Linked DNA regions of Arcticibacter tournemirensis. The protein of the gene in region 2 interacts with the protein of the main gene of each other region in a pairwise test. Links are inferred from orthologs where the notes say so. Each region holds a gene or a part of one and is shown on either strand. Other genes may lie near its edges.

Region 1 (6,138 bases), 3.2 Mb from region 2 along the record:
ATAAGCAATGCCGTTCTATTTGTAAACTGCTAAACGGCATTGCTTATGATACATTTTTCTACTCTCCCTTCAGGCTTGTTTCCGGCAGAGGAAATGGAATACCCCTTATCAGAAACCCTTACTAACGAAGACGAACGGTTCTTTAATTCTCTGAAAGCGCGGCTTAACGAGTCGATGAAAGAACCCAGCCCGGAAACTATAGAACGGATCATGGATTACTCTTCGAGATTTACGATGAAGGAGTAATTATTATCTTTATGCATGCTAAAGAAAGATCGTTTTAAAGCGTTCGTAGAGTACTTTTCAACTCATCAGCCGGATGCAAAAACAGAACTTCACTACACAAACCCTTACGAGCTGCTGGTGGCAGTGATTCTCTCGGCCCAATGTACCGATAAACGGATAAATCAAATTACACCGGCTTTGTTCGAACGCTTTCCGGATCCATATACCCTGGCTGCATCTTCCGTGGAAGAAGTATTTCAATATATCCGGACCGTAAGTTACCCAAATAACAAAGCAAAACACCTGATAGGAATGGCCCGTATGCTCACAGGCGAGTTCCAGGGGATAGTACCCTCGTCAATAGAAGAACTTCAAAAGATGCCGGGCGTAGGTCGTAAAACCGCCAATGTAATTGCGTCTGTGGTATATCAGGCACCTGCAATTGCTGTAGATACGCATGTCTTCCGTGTGGCCAACAGGCTTGGACTGACTCAAAACGCCCGAACTCCCCTTTCCGTAGAAAAGCAACTAATGAAGTATCTGCCTAAAGAGACACTTGGTCGTGCACACCATTGGCTTATTCTTCATGGCAGATACATATGCGTTGCCCGCAGGCCAAAATGTGAAATCTGCCCCATAAGCTGGTTTTGCAAATACTATGAAATAGCGGGTAGTAGGTTGTAGGTTGTAGGTTGTAAATTTATAATAGCAATCCAGAACTCAAAATATTATTACGTATTTTTGATTAGTATTATTTCATAAACATGAAACAAACAACACTCAACTCGCAACCTACAACCTACAACTCGCAACCCGCAACTCATAACTCATAACTAATTTTATTAGCATTCAAAATAAATAACTATCTTTACAAATCAATAAACTAAATAAATGAGCAACGCAAGTGCAGATAAATTAAAGGCGTTACAATTAACGCTGGATAAACTGGAAAAATCATATGGTAAAGGCGCAGTAATGAAATTAGGCGATACTGCAGTAGAACCTCTTGAATCCATTTCAACGGGCTCAATAGGTCTGGATATAGCGCTGGGTATCGGCGGACTTCCTAAGGGACGTGTTATCGAAATTTACGGCCCGGAATCATCTGGTAAAACCACCCTTGCCATTCACGCCATTGCAGAATCACAAAAAAAAGGTGGAATCGCAGCATTCATTGACGCCGAGCATGCATTCGATAAGTTTTATGCCAGCAAGCTCGGAGTAGATATAGAAAATCTGCTGATTTCGCAACCCGACAATGGCGAGCAGGCGCTAGAAATAGCCGACAACCTGATTCGCTCGGGAGCAATAGATATTATTGTAATAGACTCAGTCGCTGCTCTCGTACCCAAAGGAGAGATCGAAGGCGAAATGGGCGACTCAAAAATGGGATTACAGGCACGCCTGATGTCACAAGCTTTAAGAAAGCTAACAGGTACCATTTCAAAAACGGGATGTTGCTGTATTTTCATCAACCAGCTTCGCGACAAAATCGGCGTCATGTTTGGTAATCCCGAAACGACAACCGGCGGTAACGCATTAAAGTTTTATGCGTCAGTACGCCTTGATGTTCGTCGCATATCGCAGATTAAAGATTCCGAAGAAGTTTCAGGAAACAGGGTAAAAGTAAAGGTTGTTAAAAACAAGGTAGCGCCCCCGTTCAGACTTGCCGAATTCGACATCATGTTTGGTGAAGGTATTTCAAAAGCGGGCGAAATAATCGACCTTGGAGTAGAATATGAAATCGTTAAGAAGTCGGGATCATGGTTCAGCTACGGCGACACCAAACTGGGGCAGGGTCGCGATGCTGTAAAACAACTACTGCTCGATAACCCCGACCTCATGGAAGAACTTGAAACACGGATTAAAGAAGCTGTTACAGCACATGTTTAACGATCAGTTTAGCTGAACATTTGAAAAAAGAGGCTGCAGAATTTCTGACAGCCTCTTTTTTTTCACCCTTATTCACTTCAAAATGGCTTAGCTATAGGATCGCCCCATTCTGGATTAACAGACACCGGAAATTCTCCTGACGGCATTGCAAAAACCTTCCCATAGAGGATGGTCTTCCTGTTCTTTTCGCACTTTACATTCTGCACCTTTACACCTTTTATATACTTCTTAGCAGAGTCGTAACAATATATTTGCACTGATAGATCTGAAACAACATTCAAAATACACATTCCCATTCTGGGGTTATTCCGATCGTCGTCGCTGCTGATCACTTTAGTAAACTTCTTCGTCGCAGGGACTGTTCCAATCTGAACAGACTCGGAGGCAAACATAAAAACATCCGCCTCATTTTGCACGGTGACGTCAATGCTCGCCACTTCGGCAGGCAGGCTTTCCTCTATACTTACTTCCATATAAGAGCTTACCCGGTCGAGAACAACACTCTGGCTCAGATCATCACTCCCAACCGTTATTGAAACCTTCTTAAAAAACAGGTCGTCATCCACAGCCGCAGATAGCGTCTTAGAAGTCGAAAGGGCAGTTGTGCCGCCAAAAGTGTTGTTGTAACGGCTACCTACTAAAACAACAGAATAAGTGCCCGCCGGAACCTGGTCCGTAATCTTCCCGAAATTGGCGTCGGTATCCGCCTGTTTCAAAGAATGAACCAGGTTACCGTCCTGCCCATAGATGAAATAATTCAGAAAATGAACATAATCTTTTAAAGGAACCGGATCTGACGAAATAAAACCGCCATTCTTGGTATCTGTGATTATCTGGCCGAACCCGTTTAACGTTAGGGTAAGCGAATGAAGATCGGACTCAGAAGAAGGGTTGTTTTCAGTCTTCTTACAAGAAGAGAAACATAATAACACGATGATGAATAATAAAGAAACTACTTTCACGGCAAGTCATTTTCCTGAAAATAGCATCATTCAACACCAACCTGTATTAAAAAAAATAAGAAGTTGATATTAATCAACTTCTTAAAAAAAAATTTACTTTATGGAAAAAATTTAATATGCGTTCTCTTCTCCTTTAAAGATATTGATCACTGTCATAAAAATGATCTTAATATCAAGCATAGCGCTCCAGTTTTCCATATACCAAATATCATGTTCCACACGTTTCTCCATAAGACTTGGATCTTCAGTTTCACCGCGATAACCATTTACCTGAGCCCACCCGCTAATGCCCGGCTTTAGAAATTGTCTTACCATATATCTGTCGATAATCGCACTATACTGCTCAGTATGTTTAAGCATATGAGGCCGTGGACCAATAACACTCATATTACCCAAAAGAACATTAAAGAACTGAGGCAGCTCATCCAGACTAGTTTTACGAAGAAACTGTCCGATTGGCGTAATCCGGGTATCATCCTTACGGGCCTGCATTTTATCACTTTCATTGTTAACGCGCATGCTTCTGAACTTATAGCACCAGAAAGGCTCGTTATTCCTTCCGCTCCGCAACTGTTTAAAAAACACTGGACCAGGGCTTTGCATCTTAATAATGATAGCAATAAGCGGAACAAGCCAGCTTAAAAGAAATACCAGAACAAACGTAGCAAAGACCACATCGAACGCTCTTTTTCTAAAGCGGTTCTGGATATTTTCAAGAGGTTCATTCCGTAAACTGATTACCGGAAACTCACCCAGGTAGCTAACTGTAAAAGGTGCGGCCAGGGAACCACTCAGATCCGGGACAAATTTCAGTCTCACACACTGTTTTTCAGCCTCCTCCAGCAAATACTTTGCTTCTGTCATCCTCTCAGGGGTCAACGAAACATATACATCCTTAATACCCCTGCTGGCTGCATCCGCAATCTGTTTGCAGGTAGAAGGCATGAGCCCCCCATTTTCATCAACATATAATGTTTCCTCATCATGCAGAAAGCCTTCGAACTTAAAGTTCTGACTCTTTTCAAGAAATCCCGCAAGACGAAGCCCTGTATTGTTCTTACCAAGAACAGCAACAGGGCGGCTCACATTAAAATGCCTGAAAAGCATAAATTCAAAAACAGTGCCCGTAAACCGGCTCAATAGAAATCCAAGAGTAACAACCGCATAAAATGCGAGGATAAAGCCCCTGGAAATACTATCGTCATTAGAGAATGTAATATAAAAGACGAACAATACCGCATGAAATGCTACCGCTTTCCAGGTAGCCCTGTAAATATTCACAAGATGCTCAAGAGTAGCGTCGCGGTACATCCCAAAAAGACTGGAAGAAAAAAACCAGATCAGATTACTTACTAAAAGGTAATTCTTATAGGGATAGCTGAATAATTGCGTATCAAATCCAAAAAGCAGATAATAAGCAAAAAGGAACGCAAGATTCACAAAAAGCACATCTGTTACAAGCAAAACAAGACGTAGTAGGTACAAGTAACGAGTTTGCATCGGCGTTAATTTTTGAGAGTTATTAATTATAGCAAAAATAACAAATTTTATCAACACAAGGCACTTTTGTTGATTTTTTTTAAATAAAATAATTTACTTAATATAATCTTAACAATTACAATCCATCATTAAGTGAGCAAAAGCACAAATTAGGCCCATTCATATAACTTCTTGCGAACCTTATTCCAGGCTTCCCGTATAAGCTGAAAAGTAACGCTTTTCCAATGATCAGACGTCTGCGGTTTATTAATTATCAGAATTTAACCATCCTTTATTTTGTATGTGGTATTCTCTGGATCCTTTCCACAGACTTTCTAGTATCGAGCTCTGTAAAAGCAGTTTCCAACGAAACCCCGTTTGCAATCCATTCATTCAAGGGGCTGCTGTTTATTTCCGTTTCATCCCTGTTCTTCTATTCGGTTAGTAAAAAAGCAACTACAGTTCAGCGAAAACTAAGTGAAGTAATGCAGCTCGGATTGATGGGCACGTTCGAAATTGAAGTAAACAACGGCCGGGTACTGCTTTCCGAAGAAGCGGCCACAATCTACAACATAGCACATAGGGTAACAACTATTGATCAGATACTTTCCAGACTGAACGCCGCAGAAGCGGCAGAAGTCAGAAAGACGCTGTCGTCCAAACTGGAGCATGGCACCATATACAATTTCATTCACGAACTTCATCTCTCTCCGGGACTAACCAAACATGTTAACGCGAGCTTCCGGATAAAAAGAGTAAAAGGAAACTCTTTCGTTGTAAAAGGAATTCTTCAGGATATCACCAGATTAAAGGAACTCGAAAACAAACTCAACAAAAGTTATATCGAAAAAAACCGCCTCGACATCATACTGGAGAATATCAGGACCATGGTGGTTATAACAGACTCCGAACGAAAAATCTCCTGGGTGAACAGGGCATTTGAAAATAAGCTGGGATACTCCCCCGATGAGGTAATCGGGCTGTGGCCTGCCGATATACTTTATGGCGAAAAAACCTCAGCGAACATGCTTACGAAAATTGAAGAAGCAGTAAAACAAAAAAAACACTTCACCGTCGAGTACGATATATATAAAAAGAACGGGGATACCATGTATGTAAAAATAAAAGGTTCCCCCCTTAAAAACGACGAGGGCGAGTTGCAGGGGTACATTATTCTGGCCGACGACATCACAGAAAGCAAAGAAAAGGAAACGCAGATAAGAAATCAGAACCTCTTTTTAAAAGAGATCACCTATTTAACCTCTCATGAGATCCGTCGCCCCGTAGCCTCTATCATGGCTTTAGTGCCGCTGCTGGAAGCGGCCGACAACCCTGCCGAAAGCAAAGAATGCCTCGATATGCTTCTCACTACTGCTAAAGATTTAGATCTGATTGTACGTGAAGTAAACCAGAAGATCAGCAAATTCGAATGTAATTAACGGTTCCCGACTTTATCAGATGCTAAATAACAGGCGATTTTATTATTATTTATTCAAAAACGCTGCGTTGATACCGGTAGATTTTGACAATGAGGCAATTTTTTCCATTTCGTTGAAATTAGACAAACATTTAACGATCT
Region 2 (7,695 bases):
CGTAAAATTCGCCGGATATGATCTTTTCTCTTGCCTGCGTTACCAGCCAAAGGTAAAAATGCAAATTGTGGAGTGTTGCGATCTGGGCACCTAATATCTCTTTAGATGTTATAAGATGACGTAAATAAGCTTTTGAGTAAGTAATATCTGCAAAAAGATCACTGCCGGGACCAATGGGGGAGAAGTCGTTCTTCCACTTTTCGTTCCGGATATTTATGACGCCTTCGCTTGTAAAAAGCATGCCGTTGCGACCATTCCGGGTAGGCATTACACAATCGAACATATCAACCCCCAAAGCAATGTTTTCGAGGATGTTTACCGGTGTCCCTACTCCCATGAGATAGCGTGGCTTGTCTTTAGGCAAGATATTGCACACAAGGTCAGTCATCTCGTACATCTCTTCGGCCGGCTCACCTACCGATAAACCGCCTATAGCGTTCCCTTCCCGTTCAAAAGAAGCGATCACCTCTGCAGATTTTACGCGCAGATCTTTATAAACCGAGCCTTGTACAATAGGGAAGAGTGTTTGGGAATACCCGTATTTTGGTTCTGTAGAGTCAAACCGCTCGCAGCAGCGTTTTAGCCACCTGTGGGTCATGTCTACCGACTTGCTTGCATAGTTGTATTCGCAAGGATAAGGTGTACATTCATCGAAAGCCATGATAATATCCGCTCCGATGGTACGCTGTATATCCATCACTGCTTCTGGAGTAAACAGATGTTTTGATCCGTCGATATGAGAGCGGAATGTTACTCCCTCTTCCTTTATTTTTCGTACTTCTGTAAGTGAATATACCTGATACCCGCCGCTGTCGGTGAGAATGGGTTTGTCCCATCCATTGAATTTATGGAGCCCTCCGGCCTGTTCAAGCGTATTTAACCCCGGTCTTAGATATAGGTGATACGTATTTCCTAATATAATCTGTGCTTCTATATCTTCTTTCAGCTCCCTCTGATGCACGGCCTTTACGGAGCCGGCGGTGCCCACTGGCATAAAGATAGGAGTTTTAATAGTCCCGTGGTCCGTGCTAATCTCGCCCGCTCTGGCCTTAGAAAGCTTATCTGTTACTTCTAATCTGAATTTCATTTTAACACGCAAAGGTAGTTAAAAGCTTTCAGCTTTTGGCGTTGGCTTTTAGCAATTGGCAGTTAGGTATCAGCGATCAGCAATCAACTTGCAGCTCTCAGTACTAATATCTCATATCTCACATCCCATCTCTCATAACCCATAATTCATAACCCATTCAGCTGCCTTTTGCTTACCTTTGCCCAATAAATTATACACCATTGACTGATTACGTATTTTTATTTGTTTTTATACTATTACAGGCCGCTTTTATTATTCAGTTATATTTTATCGTGATGATGCATGGGCGGTTGCGCTCATATAAGAGGACAGACCCGGCTGACAGTGAGCACCCGCAGCTTCCTGTTTCTGTTATTATATGTGCCCGCAATGAGGAAAAGAACCTCGAAGAGAATCTTTCGCTTGTACTCGAGCAGGACTATCCTTCTTTTGAAGTGGTAGTTGTAAATGATTGCTCTTCCGACGATTCAGATCTCGTGTTGCGGCAGTTGTCGCAAAAATATCCGCATCTTAAGGTGGTGACTATTAAGGAACACGATCGCTTTAAACACGGGAAGAAATTCGCTGTTACTTTAGGTATAAAGGCGGCGTCAAACGAACATCTGTTGTTTACAGACGCCGATTGTCGTCCGGCAAGTGCAGAATGGATAAATATGATGCAGCAGAATTTCGTAAAGAATACGGAGATTGTTTTGGGCTACTCGCCATATTTCAGGGGGAAGGGCTTTCTGAATGCTTTTATACGGTTTGAAACTTTTAATACGGCGATAAATTACCTGTCGTTCGCCCTTGCAGGACACCCTTATATGGGCGTAGGCCGTAACCTCAGTTATACTAAATCGCTTTTCTTTAAAAATAAAGGTTTCGCCTCTCATATACATATTCCGTCGGGAGATGATGACCTGTTTGTGAATCAAAATTCCACCAGGGAGAATACAGTCATAGAAATCCGTCCCGAAAGCCAGGTATGGTCGTGGCCAAAAAGAACCTGGTCTTCTTACTGGAAACAAAAGATTCGCCACATGGGCGCTGGCAAAGCGTATAAGAAGAGCGACAAAGTAATCCTGTCTGTGCAGGCAGCGTCTGCCGGCTTGTTTTATTTATTATTGTTTGTCTTGATTGTTTTGAAGGCGCAATGGTGGATGCTTTTAGGGATTTACCTCGTGAGACTGCTTGTTCAACTGATAGTTTATTATCCCACTGCAAAAAAATTAAATAATAAAGACCTGCTCTGGTGGTTTCCGGCATTGGATTTGTCTTATAATTTTTTTATTATCGTGTTAAGCATTATTTCTTTATTTAAGAAAAAAGTCAAATGGAAGTAAATCCAAGTTTTTCGGCCAATGCGGTTAATGACTTTAATCTCGTTATACGGGCAAAAGAAGGTGATCAGAAAGCGTATGCCGATCTTATGCAGCGGTATAAGGACTCTATTTATTTCATGGCGCTGAAGATGGTGAATAACAAGGATGATGCTATGGATCTAACTATTGAAACCTTCGCCAAAGCCTTTGAGAATATTGAGAAGTATAAACCGGACTTTGCCTTTAGTACCTGGCTTTTCCGTATTGCCACGAATAATAGCATTGATTTTATCCGGAAAAAAAGAATAAACATGGTTTCCATCCATACGCTCACCGACGAGGGGGAGGAACGACAGCTGGAGATCAAATCGGATGTGTTAAATCCAGAGGAAAAATCTATAAAGAAGCAACAAAGCGAGGCCATCAAACTTATTGTTGATAAGCTTCCTTTGAGATACAGAACTCTGATTATGCTGCGATATTTCGATGAACTTTCTTATGAAGAGATAGCACAGCAGCTCGACCTGCCGTTAGGTACAGTGAAGGCCCAGTTGTTCAGGGCGCGCGATCTGATGGCTAATATTTTAAACCGAAGGAAAAAAACCAACCCAAGTGACTTCTGACATTATTTATCACTACTTCCCTGGTCTCAGCACGGCACAGAAAGAACAATTTGACAAACTTGAGGAGTTATACATCCTATGGAACGCCCAGATAAATGTTATATCCAGAAAAGATATTGAAAGTTTATATCTGCGGCATGTTCTTCATTCTCTTGGAATAGCTAAAGTGATGCCGTTTTTGCCGGGAGAGAAGGTGCTGGATGTAGGGACTGGCGGAGGGTTTCCGGGGATACCATTGGCCATTTTGTTTCCCGAGACCACATTCCACCTGGTAGATTCTATTGGCAAAAAGATTAAGGTGGTGAACGAAATTTCGAAGGCGGCAGGATTAACAAATATTAAGGCAAGCCATGCCAGGGCGGAGCAGATTGACGGGAAATTTCACTTTATAGTGTCGAGAGCGGTTACTCGTTTAGGTGATTTTTATCCCTGGATACGGGGTAAATTTGAAACGAAGTCGGGTAATGTTTTACCGAATGGCGTGTTATACCTGAAAGGAGGCGACCTGGAGGAAGAGATTAAAGAGAGCCGCTTAAAGCAAGTTAAGTTGTTCTCTTTAAGTTCTTATTTTTCAGAAGATTTCTTTGAAACAAAGTTTGTAGTTTATTTCCCTGCTCAATAGTTGTTTTATGCCTTCCTTATATGAAATAGCGCTTACCCTTATTCCGGGAGTTGGAGTGGTAACAGCCCGCAATCTACTGGATCAGTTCGGAGATGCAGAATCTGTATTTAAAGCGAAGCCTGCTCAATTAATGGCAATACCTGGTGTCGGACCTAAAACTGCCGGCAATATCCACGCAAAAGATTGTTTAACACGAGCGGAAAAGGAGCTTGCTTTCGTCGAAAAGTACAAAATCAGGATGCTTTTCTATACGTCAGAAGAATACCCTTCGAGACTGCGAAACTGTTATGATGCCCCGGTTTTGTTGTACTACAAGGGGAATGCAGATCTCAATAGCAGCAGGATAATCAGCATAGTTGGTACACGGAATGCAACTTCTTATGGGAAAGAATTAACGGACCAGTTGGTGGCTGATCTGAAGAAGCACGATGTTGTTGTGATAAGTGGCCTTGCCTACGGCATTGACGGAATAGCGCACAGGGCTTGTTTAAAGCAGGACATTCCTACCGTAGGAGTGGTAGGACATGGGCTCGACCGTATTTACCCCGCCCAGCACCGGCCTTTAGCCGAAAAAATGATGAGCAATGGAGGGCTGCTCACCGAGTTTCCATCAGGGACAAATCCCGACAGGGAGAACTTTCCTAAAAGGAACCGCGTTGTAGCGGGACTTGCCGATGCAACGATCATTGTTGAAGCCGCTGTGAACGGAGGTGCGCTGATTACTGCGGAACTTGCTAATTCGTATGATCGCGATGTGTTTGCATTTCCAGGGCGTGTTCAGGATGAATATTCTTCGGGATGCAACTATCTGATAAAAACCAACAGGGCAAACCTGATAACTGGCGTCAAAGATATCGAATACCTGATGGGATGGGAGGTTGAAGAACAACAGGAACAAAAACAACTCAGTCTCCCCCTAAATCTCTCTGTGGAGGAAAAGAAGGTTGTTGATATCCTGATGCAGAAGGGTACTATAGCTATTGACGAAATCTCAATCCTTGCACAGCTGCCTCACAGCAAACTTACAATGATTCTGCTTTCGCTCGAAATGACCGGAATTGCAATTGCCCTGCCAGGTAAAATGTACAAGTTATCTTTTACTCCGCAACATTCTTAGGATAATCATACAGTTTCTGGTCGCCTGTCCAGTAACTAATCATATCCCATTGGTCGAAAGGAAAATGTATAAGCACCATTCCACATGTCGGGATATTGTATATATCACTATCGCAGAGATTAACGGCAAGGTTAGTTAGACCGGGGTTATGGCCAATCAGTGCGGCGAAGTGATGTTTATTATCAAGCGAGTTAATGATGTTTAAAAGAGTTGATGAGGAGGCTTCGTAGATCTGTGGCTCTTTTATGATTGCGGATCGTTCAATGCTAAGCACGTCTGCAAAGCACTCTGCTGTAGTTAGCGCACGTAATGCGGGGCTTGTAACTAATATTTCGGGAATCAACCCTGCTTTAAGTAACCTGCCCGCCATTTCAGGAGCATTTTTTTGTCCCCGCCTGTTAAGAGGCCGATCAAAATCTTGTAATTCAGAATTTTCCCAGTCGGATTTGGCATGACGAACAAGAAGTATTTTTTTCATCCGGATATTAAAAAGACAGCCCAAAACCGGGCTGCACAATTATAAGAAAATCTTCTTTAGAAAGAGTCCCTATGACACTAAACGGTATAAGAAATTAAATAAAATCAGCTATTTTATTGAGGTCGATGTCGTACATACATTTAAAGTGCCCGAGCGGGCACTTCCGCCTGCCAAACTTCGAACAGGGCCGGCAGGGGAGAGCAACGCCAGCTTCGTAAACTTCGTCGACATGATATGGCTGAACCCCGAGCAGTTCGGGTACTGTACTACCCCAAATGGAAACAATGGGTTTATTAAAAGCTTCGGCAATATGGGTAAGACCGGTGTCAAAGCCAATTACTTTGTGAGCGTTTTTAACGAGATATACCGATTCGTTAAAACCGATTGTGCCGCAGGCATTAAAAATCTTTAATCCTACTGCTTCTGCTATTACCTCAGCGTTTGCAGCTACATCTTTTCCACCTAATAGTACAACGGGAAAATTCAGTTTTCGACAAAGTTCAATTACCTTCTCATTAGGCATCCTTTTGGTAAAATGAGTGGCTCCAATGATAAAAGCAATATACTGTTGCTGGTAACCGGGAGGAAGCAGTTTTTGCAGGTCAAAATCACCCTGCAGAAAATAGTCAACGGGAAGATTATCATTCTTCACGCCAAGGAATTCTACCGTTTTAAGGTAGCGGTCTACAAGGTGCACCGGCTTCACAAGATTAATTTTGTACCGGATGGCGAGCCATTTTTTCAACCGTTCCTTTTTGTAAGTAGACGATTTAACGCCCAGCTTCAGCTTAACAATGGACGAACGGAGTGTATTGTGAAGGTCAATAATATAGTCGTATTTTTCTTTCCTGAGGTCGCTAATCGTTTCATCCAGGGGCGATTTTAGTAAAAAAAGCTTGTCGATATAAGGATTGTTATCGACTATAAAACTAAAATTGCTCTTGGTAAGATAGTGCAATTCAACGTCCGGCAGCTGTTGTTTAATACAGCGTATAACTGGAGTAGTGTAAATGATGTCGCCTATTGAGCTGAAACGAATAACCAGTATTTTCAATTTTTTCCTTCCTTAGTTAACCAACTTTCTGTCCTTGAAAAAGCTGCTGATTTCATCAAGGTTCAGGATATTCAGGCAGTTCCCTGAAGATAACCCTCCTTTTCGGGCAGCAAGTACCCCATAGCGGCTATCATTAAATCCTTTATTACTGTGAGCGTCGGGGTTGACCGAAAGCATTACGCCTTTTTCAATTGCATATTGATGCCATCGCCAATCCAAATCTAAACGAAGCGGATTTGCATTTATTTCGATTACCACTCCGTTCGCCGCACATGCGTCAATTACCTTTTTGAAATCTACAGGGTATCCACTCCGCGAGAGAAGTAAACGCCCTGTTGGGTGCCCTAAGATAGTTGTATAGGGGTTCTCAATCGCTTTAATAAGTCGGGACGTAGCCTTTTCTTCCGACATTCTGAATACAGAATGTATAGAAGCTACCACAAAATCGAATGTCGCAAGAATTTCGGGAGAATAGTCCAGTGATCCATCGAACAGTATATCCGATTCGATCCCTTTAAATATTTTAAAAGGTGCAAGCTGCTGATTAAGCTGCGCTATTTCCTCGTGTTGTGCCAGTACCCTTTCCTCACTCAGTCCTTTGGCGTAGAATGCTGTTTTTGAATGGTCGCTGATGCCCAGATATTGTAGTTTTAGTTCATCACGGCAATATTCGGCCATTTCTTTTAACGTATTTACTCCATCGCTCCAGGTGCTGTGGCAGTGCAGCATTCCTTTAAGATCGGCATACTCCAATAGTTGAGGTAGCTTCTCTGCTTCAGCCAGGCTGAATTCTCCCCGGCCTTCCCGTAATTCGGGTTCTATAAAAGAGAGCCGGGCTTTACTGTAGATTTCTGCTTCATTGGCAGCTGCCGGTATATTATTATCGAGACGTTTGATCAGTTCGTCTATATGTTCTGAACTTCCGGTTTGTATCAGCAGCTCTTTTACAAAGTCTGCTTCATTACAAAAAGAAATTTGAAGCGATATTCCTGCCGGACTCACTGCTACGAGTGCATTTTCTTTCCTTTCGGTGACCGCCAGCCCGGGTATTTCATTTATTTTTTCGTAAATGCTATCGCTAAGCGGAATGGCAATCAGTACACCAATGTTGTCAATAATCTCACATTTTCTGCGGTAAGGACCTGTAAAAGAGATTTGCCGGGAAGGGAACAGTTGTTTAAGCCGGGCCAGCAGTTGTTCTGCCAGTTCGTGAACGTGAGCATATAAGAAACGACCGCTGCTAGCCATCTTGAATTCAATGGCCTTCTTTATTTCCTCCTGAGTTTTAAGTCCGAAACCTTTAGCTTCAATCAGGCGGTTCTCATTGCATGCGTACAATAACTCCCCCAAATTTTCTATTTCAAGGTCCTTCCAGATCACCAGTATTTTTTTAGGACCAAGGCCTTTGAT

The links.
Region 1: the proteins of dprA (region 2) and recA interact in binary tests that used the Bacillus subtilis proteins (3 or more experiments, as listed by UniProt). The link is inferred for Arcticibacter tournemirensis from one-to-one orthologs.

The regions. Positions count from the first base shown.
Region 1 is NZ_VFPL01000001.1:1,319,271-1,325,408, reverse strand. What follows is about bases 142-3,117. They hold recA (recombinase RecA), read left to right. Parts: upstream 142-1,116; coding sequence 1,117-2,118; downstream 2,119-3,117. Other genes in these bases: BDE36_RS05640 (FimB/Mfa2 family fimbrial subunit), read right to left, coding at 2,196-3,080; nth (endonuclease III), read left to right, coding at 262-909; BDE36_RS05655 (hypothetical protein), read left to right, coding at 142-246. Outside these bases: more of BDE36_RS05655, read left to right, coding at 46-141; BDE36_RS05635 (undecaprenyl-phosphate glucose phosphotransferase), read right to left, coding at 3,192-4,580; BDE36_RS05630 (PAS domain S-box protein), read left to right, coding at 4,805-5,998. UniProt on the Bacillus subtilis protein: Multifunctional protein involved in homologous recombination, DNA repair and competence.
Region 2 is NZ_VFPL01000001.1:4,561,765-4,569,459, reverse strand. The notes cover bases 2,893-5,698. They hold dprA (DNA-processing protein DprA), read left to right. Parts: upstream 2,893-3,643; coding sequence 3,644-4,753; downstream 4,754-5,698. Other genes in these bases: BDE36_RS18945 (glycosyltransferase family 9 protein), read right to left, coding at 5,326-5,698; BDE36_RS18950 (SixA phosphatase family protein), read right to left, coding at 4,734-5,231; rsmG (16S rRNA (guanine(527)-N(7))-methyltransferase RsmG), read left to right, coding at 3,004-3,636; BDE36_RS18965 (RNA polymerase sigma factor), read left to right, coding at 2,893-3,014. In the rest of the region: tRNA guanosine(34) transglycosylase Tgt, read right to left, coding at 1-1,087; BDE36_RS18970 (glycosyltransferase), read left to right, coding at 1,288-2,412; more of BDE36_RS18965, read left to right, coding at 2,403-2,892; more of BDE36_RS18945, read right to left, coding at 5,699-6,285; BDE36_RS18940 (DNA polymerase/3'-5' exonuclease PolX), read right to left, coding at 6,298-7,695. UniProt on the Bacillus subtilis protein: Protein that helps load RecA onto ssDNA during transformation. Binds cooperatively to circular ssDNA, is able to bridge different segments of DNA. Favors the loading of RecA onto SsbA- or SsbB-coated ssDNA and formation of RecA-DNA filaments.